DNA from 2 places in the Sphingomonas sp. FUKUSWIS1 genome. Region 2 is predicted to be linked to the other one. Evidence: riboswitches for the same ligand, from Rfam matches in the RefSeq annotation. Region 2 holds a riboswitch; the other holds the start of a gene.
The links. A riboswitch is a leader RNA that binds a small molecule or an ion and turns the genes downstream of it on or off. The one in region 2 is predicted to bind thiamine pyrophosphate.
Positions count from the first base shown of each region.

Region 1: another riboswitch for thiamine pyrophosphate. It lies ahead of thiC (phosphomethylpyrimidine synthase ThiC); the one in region 2 lies ahead of sphsw_RS17800 (TonB-dependent receptor).

Region 1 is NZ_JPJC01000029.1:24,198-27,808, reverse strand. It holds gene thiC (phosphomethylpyrimidine synthase ThiC) at 1-1,345, opposite strand, end outside; TPP riboswitch at 1,385-1,492, opposite strand; gene sphsw_RS02950 (MipA/OmpV family protein) at 1,582-2,445, opposite strand; gene sphsw_RS02945 (DUF2141 domain-containing protein) at 2,515-2,964, opposite strand; partial or broken gene sphsw_RS18595 (sterol desaturase family protein) at 2,870-3,228, opposite strand.
Region 2 is NZ_JPJC01000281.1:1,052-4,662, forward strand. It holds partial or broken gene sphsw_RS17800 (TonB-dependent receptor) at 1-1,856, opposite strand, end outside; TPP riboswitch at 1,927-2,015, opposite strand; gene sphsw_RS17805 (FadR/GntR family transcriptional regulator) at 2,180-2,902, shown strand; gene sphsw_RS17815 (outer membrane beta-barrel protein) at 3,170-3,611, shown strand, end outside.

The DNA of each region.
Region 1 (3,611 bases), on a different contig from region 2:
TGGTGAGCGGCCCCAAGGTATAGAAGGGCGCCTCGCCGCAGACCTCGAGCTGCTTTTCCATATTCTCCTTGATCTTGTGCATCGGCACATGGCCGGGGCCCTCGATCATAACCTGGACGTCGCTCTTCCATGCGCGGTGCGTGAGTTCACCGAGCGTGTAGAGCTCGCTGAACTGCGCCTCGTCGTTCGCGTCGGCGATGCTGCCGGGGCGCAGCCCGTCGCCGAGCGAATAGGCGATGTCATACGCCTTCATGATCTCGGTGATCTCGTCGAAGCGCTCGTAGAGGAAGCTCTCCTTGTGGTGGCTGAGGCACCATTTCGCCATGATCGAGCCGCCGCGCGAGACGATGCCGGTGACCCGCTTGGCGGTCATCGGGATATAGGCGAGGCGCACGCCGGCGTGGATCGTGAAGTAATCCACGCCCTGCTCCGCCTGTTCGATCAGCGTGTCGCGGAAGATCTCCCAAGTCAGATCCTCGGCGACGCCGCCGACCTTCTCGAGTGCCTGATAGATCGGCACGGTGCCGATCGGCACGGGGCTGTTGCGCAGGATCCATTCGCGCGTGTCGTGGATGTTGCGGCCGGTGCTCAGGTCCATCACCGTGTCCGCGCCCCAGCGGATCGACCAGACGAGCTTGTCGACCTCGGCGGCGACGTTCGACGCGACCGCCGAATTGCCGATATTGGCGTTGATCTTGACCAGGAAGTTGCGGCCGATCGCCATCGGCTCGGATTCGGGGTGGTTGACGTTGTTGGGGATGATCGCGCGGCCGCGCGCGACCTCGTCGCGGACGAACTCGGGGGTGACGAAGTCGGGGATCGACGCACCGAAGCTCTCGCCGTCGCGCTTATACTCTTTCAGCATCGCGCGGCCGAGATTCTCCCGCGTCGCGACATATTCCATCTCGGGCGTGATGATGCCACGGCGTGCGTAATGCATCTGGCTGACATTGGCGCCAGCCCTGGCGCGCAACGGGCGCTTGATGCTGCCGGGAAATTGCGGGACGCCGCCCGAGCGGTCGGGGCCGAGCTGGCCATTATCCTCGGGCCGGACCGCGCGCGCGTCGTAACTCTCGACGTCGCCGCGCGCCTCGATCCACTGGCGGCGGAGTTGCGGCAGGCCGGCGTTGATGTCGATCGTCGCCCTGGGGTCGGTGTACGGACCGCTGGTGTCGTAGACGCGCAAGGGCGGCTCGGAGCAGCTGGGGTCGAGCACGATCTCGCGCATCGCGACGCGGACGTCGGGGCTGGAGGGCACCGCGACATGGATCTTCCGCGAGCCGCGGATCGGGCCGGTGGTGACGCCGATGTCGGCGGTCGGGATGCGGGGATCGTAATCGGCCATGCGCTTGCTCCTAAAGGTCTCGGAGCAAGGCATGCGGTTCTGTGGCGACCGCTCCCTCCCTCCGCCGGTATCAACCGGATCAGGTTCAGCGGGTCGAAGGCTCCTGCCTTCCTCTCAAGCGCGGATCGGCGCTCCCCCGGGGTAGGGCGAGCATAGGCGCAACGGACGGGGGCGCAAACGGAAAAACCCCGCACGGCCGGGCCGCACGGGGTTTCGGATCGATCGGCGGGTTGCGATCAGAAGGTGTAGGTCAGGCCCACCGCGCCGAGCCACTGGTCGGCATCGCCGACGTCCGCGACGATCGGGCTGTCCTTGTACTTGCCGAGCATGCGGCCGTAGAGCACCCCTGCGCCGACGCCGAAGCCGCGGCGCAGATCGCCCGACAGGCTCTGCAAAGCAAACGCGGAGACGTTGACCCGGCGGAAGCCGCTGTCGTTGATGTCATAGGTGCGCAGACCGCTGTTGATCGTGCCGATCGGCGTGACCGCGGCATAGGTCCGGCCAAAGCCCTTGCCTGCATAATCCGCCGACAGGCCGAAGGCGACCAGGGTGCGGACCGACAGCGGCGTCGTGTAGTTGACCTGCGGGGTGATGACATAGCTGTCGTGCGTGCCCGACACGTCGTGGATATAGGCGACACGCGCGGTCAGCGTGTCGTATTCGCTGGTGATGACGCCGGTCTTGCCGATGCCGACAAAGCCGCCGACTTCATAGGCCGTGTCGATCTTGCCGAGCGCGCGGACCTGCCGGTTGTCGACCCGGCCCGTGCGATCGGTGCGGACGGCGGCGATAACGCCGACTTCGTAGTTGATCCCGACCGACCCCGTATTGGGGATCAGGTTCACATAGAGCTGCGTACCGCGCGTAAAGAAGTCATGCCCGCGGACCGTACCGATCGCGACCGCGCCGGGGGTGAAGCTGTTGCTGTCCGCACCTTCGTAATCGGGAAGCGACGCGACGCCGAGCCCCAGCGTGATGCGGTTGTTGTCGGCGGGATCGGTGATTGGCGGGGTCGGATTGGGATCCGTCTGCGCAAGTGCCGGCGTGGCGAGGGCGACTGCCGCGGTTGCGGCAGTCAGAACGAGTGAGAATGCGCGCAAGGACGGGCTCCGGACAAAAAGGTTCCACCGCGCAACGCGGGGCAACCCCATTCGGTCCGTTGCAATCCGTCAGAAGATGTAACGCATCCTGACCTGTTGCATTTCAGCATCACCGACGAGCATGAACCGTGCCGCGGAAAAGCGAGGCGGTCCGAAGCGTACCGCCGCGTTGTTCGAGAAGCCATAGCCCTCGCGCGGGATGCCCGCGATCGTGTCGAGCTTGGAATTGCTGTTCTCGTCATGGATGATCGCCAGCGCATAGCCGCGCTGCGGCAGGCCCGGAAAGCTCGTCGTCCGGACCGCGGCGGGCAGGGTCCGGGTCAGCGCCTTGGCATCGTCGACACAGGCGGGGAAATTATCGGGGTCGGCGGTCAGACAGATACGGATCAAGCCCTTGGCCGAGCGAAGATTGTCGACCTCGACGTCAAGCCGCGTGACCGGGCTCGCCGCCGCCAGAACGGCCCAGAGCGCCGCCGCGGCCAGCACGCGCGGCAGCCTTGGCATGCGATCTGCGGACATCGCCGAGCTCCCGGTCGGTGCCGCAGAGCCGATCCCAGAACCGGAAAATGAGCTCATAATTGCACCTGTATCGTTCATGATGTGGCTGATGGTGGCTGGCCGTGATCAGCCATGTCCCCAATGCTCCCCTCCACATGAACCGGGGAAAAACCTCCCGGCCCATCGGATTGGCCCCCTCCATAACGGTCATGACCGTCAGAGCCAAACCGAGCGCACCGCCAGGGTCGGAATCGCAATGACCCGTAGCGGAATTATCACAGCGCCGGGACCGGATCGAACGCCGTTGCCATTCAGACCCTCGGTCGACCACGCCCGGCCGGTGCTCCACCTGTTTGCACTGACTCTAGTCTATCGCCCCCGCAAAATGATCGAAACCGGCGGCATCCGGGTACGCGGCTGCAAAGCACGACGGCCTGTGCGCCTGCAAACCAAACGCCGCCCCATTCTATGTCGGAACACCGGATCCTCATCATATCTTTATCGATTTTACAGAATTCAGCGCCACGAATTCATCTATCGAACTTTATTTGACGCCTCCCAATGTGATATTTTTTTTCAGGTCAACAGATTTGAGACCCTGATAGCAGAACATTGCTCCATTACGACGATATCGCCCGTTTGAAAGTCCGACGCCATGTCAGAGACAG
Region 2 (3,611 bases):
TAGACGCTGACGCCGCGCGCCGGGCGGTAATCGATCTCGGCATCGATCCCGTAGGAGCTCTGCCCCCCGGCATTCAGCGTCGAATTGACCAGCGCGCCGCCGCTATTGATGACCGTCGCCAGCTGGCGGTTTCGGAAATCATAATGGAACCCCGTCACCGATGCGGACAGCGCTGTACCGATATAGCGATAGCCCAGCTCCTGCGAGACCGCATATTCGTTCTTCAGCGCGGTCGTCCCCGCGCTGACCAGCGCACCGCCCGCATAGCTGTCGTAGAGCGTGAACTCGTTCGGCGTGCGGAAGTTCGTCGTGATGTTGGCGAACAGCTGCTGCCGGTCGTCGATCTCGTAATGCACCGCCGCCCGCGGCAGCGCGGCGAAGCTGTCGAGGCGGACGCGGTCCTGCGGCCCGGGCAGGTAGTTGCGCCCGCTGCGCAGCACGTTGACGCCCTTGAACCCGATATCGACCGCAAGACGCGGGGTCAGCGTGACATGGTCGGCCAGGAACGCCGCCTTGGTCACCGTCACGGTCCGCTGGTTCTCATAGGCGAGCAACCGGCCGTCCGCGGTCCGGATCGCCTTTGCGCGATACCCCCAGCGATCGGCCGGTGCGCCGTCGGCGCCGACCGCGGTGTAGGACTGGACGACGCGGTCGGTGCCGTGATCGAACCACAGCCCCGCGGTCAGCCGGTGGATGCCGCGCTCGATTGTCAGCGTGTTGACCGTGCCCACGCGGCGCTGGTCGCCGGTATAATTGCCCAGCACCGTCGCGACCCCGTCGACCGCACCCGGCAGCGCGATCGGATCGGCGAGCGGCTCGATGCCGAGGAAATTGCCGGTCGTGCCGAGCTGCGTCCCATAGGGCGAATTGCCGTAGCCGAACTGCAGATAGCTGGTGCTGTCGAGCGTTACCCCTGCGCCCAGCGCCAGATGCACCGGCGCCGACGCATAGAGGTTGCGGAACGGCGCGCGGTACAGCCGCCAGTAATTGGTGTTGCCCGCGCTGTACCGCGCATCGAAGTTGAAATCGCGTCCCTGCGCGCGCCATTCGGCGAGCGTCGGGCTGCGATAGGTCGACGAGTTCGCGTCGTTGAACGACAGCGCCAGGCTCGCGCGGTTGCCGTTGCCCCATTCGCCGAGCAGCTTGGCATCGACATGCTGGCGCGTGTCATGGCCGGCACCGCGCCAGTTGTTCGCGCGCGTGTTCGAATAAGAGACGAAGGCCCGCAGCCCCGTCTGGCCGATCCGTCCGCTATCGAGCCGGACGAAGCCGCGCCGCGCCGCATAGGATCCGATCGACAGGTCAACGAGCCCGCGCGGCGCCGCACTCGGATCGTCGAGCCAGAGCGACAGCGACCCGCCCGCACCGCCCAGCGTCGGCGACGCGATATCGACCGCGCCCTGCGCCAGCGCGATGCGCTGCAGATTCTCGGTATCAGCGAACTGCGAGGGATAGGCGTAATAATAGCCAATGTCGTTCTGCGGCGCGCCCTCCATCGTCACGCCGATCTCGTCCTGCCCCAGCCCGCGCAACGTCAGGCTCGAACTGGTCGACAGACCGTAAGGATCACTCGACGCGACGGTCGCGCCGGGCAGGAGATTGACCAGCTGGAACGCGTTGAGCGTCGGCGCCTGCTTGGTGATGAACGCCGCGGCGATCGCGCTCTCGGACTTGGGCACCGTCTGGTCGGGGAGCAGCCCCTCGGGATCGAGAAGACCGACGACGCGGATATCGACCGGGTCGGCGCCGTCCCGCGCATCCGCCCGCGTCTGCGCGCCGGCGGGGGCGAAGGCCACCACAGCAGCAAGTGCCGCTGCCAGCGCGCTGCATGCAACACGGGGCGGCCGGCCCGTCATCAGGTCAAATCGAAGGATCATCACGGTCTTGCGTCCACTCCACACGGAGGGACGACGGACGCGCCGCCAGCCCTCCCTACGCCGGTATCAACCGGATCAGGTTCAGCGGGTCATGGGCTGCAGCCCACCTCTCAGCCGCGCGTCAGCGGCCCCCCGGGGAGCGCGCCGTCTAGGCGGTTCGGTCCGCCGGCGATAGCGTTATTGCCCGTTCGCCCTTCCGCAGCGCCTTCCCGGCACACGCGCGACAGAATTATATGACAATCCACCCCGCCCAGTTGCTTGCAGTGGGTGACAGCCGGACCGGTTTGCGCCACACAGGCTTTATGGAGCGTGTGCTGACCGACGTCGTTGCCCTGGAGAATCGGGATCTGGGACGGAACCTTACGCATGGCATGCTCGACCTGCTCGGCAAGGCCATCGTGACCGGCCAATATACGGATCGGCCCTTCCCCACCGAGGCGGAGATCGCGGTGGCGCATGGCGTCAGCCGATCGGTGACCCGTGAGGCGGTCAAGATGCTGACCGCCAAGGGACTGGTCAGCGCGCGGCCGCGACAGGGCACGATCGTCCAGCCATCGAGCAGCTGGAACCTGTTCGACACCGATGTGCTGCGCTGGCTGCTCGACCGCAAATTTTCGGTCGAGCTGCTGCAGCAGTTCAACCAGTTGCGGATCGGGATCGAGCCTGAAGCGGCGGCGCTCGCGGCGCTGTATCACACCGAACAGGACATCGTCGCGATCGAGGCGGGGCTGGCGCGGATGGCCGCTGCGGAGCGCAGCTATGACGATCCGCTCGACGCGGACATCGCGTTCCACGTCGCCGTCCTGCGCGCGTCGCGCAACCCCTTCTACGCACAGTTCCAGTCGGTGGTCGAAACCGCGCTTCGCACCTCGATCCGCTTCACCAACCGGATCAAGGGGCGCAGCGCGAACATCGCCGACCATGCCGCGGTCGCCGTCGCGATCGCCGCGCGCGATGCCGATGGTGCGCGCGACGCGATGCGACGCCTGATCGGCGACGTTCTCAGCCTGATCGCCGAGGCCTGACACCCGAATCGTCGCGACCCGGTGTACGATCAAGGGACAGCACCGTGCGACGCCGTCACTCGACCTGATCGCGCTTTTCACTTATCGAGACGCGGTGCCCTTGGGCCCGGTGCCGCGAGTCGAGATTTGACAAGCGCCGGAATAGCTCGAAGGACGAAATGCGACCGCGCATCATGCGGGTAGCAATTGAAAACATGACGGGAAACAATGCGAAGGGCTCGAGACGAGCGAACTGCACGGATCGGCAAGGTCGCGCTCGCGGCGGCCATGACTGGCGGTTTGGTGAGCGGTGCGCAGGCACAGACGGTCAACGTCAACACACCCGTCAGCGTGCCCGTTGCGGGCAATGTCGACCGGTTTCGTGTCGTGCCGGTGATCACCAGTGTCTATGACAGCAACGTGCTGCGTCTCAACGACGCGCGCGGGAGCGGGCCGCGCGACAATATCCGCGTTTCGCCGGCGCTGGCCGTCGACCTGAATCGCATCTTCGGACGCACCCGCGTCACCGCCGGCGGCACGGTCGGCTATGATTTCAACACCCGGTTCAGCGGCCTCGATCGCGAGCGGATCAACCTGACTTCGAGCGTGACGACCCCGGTCGGCGCGCCCTGCAGCGTGACCGGCAGCGCGGCGCTCGAACGCGCGCAGTTCGATCTCGGCGACACCAACACCGTGGTGACCGAGAGCTTCTTGCGCCAGGTCTATGACG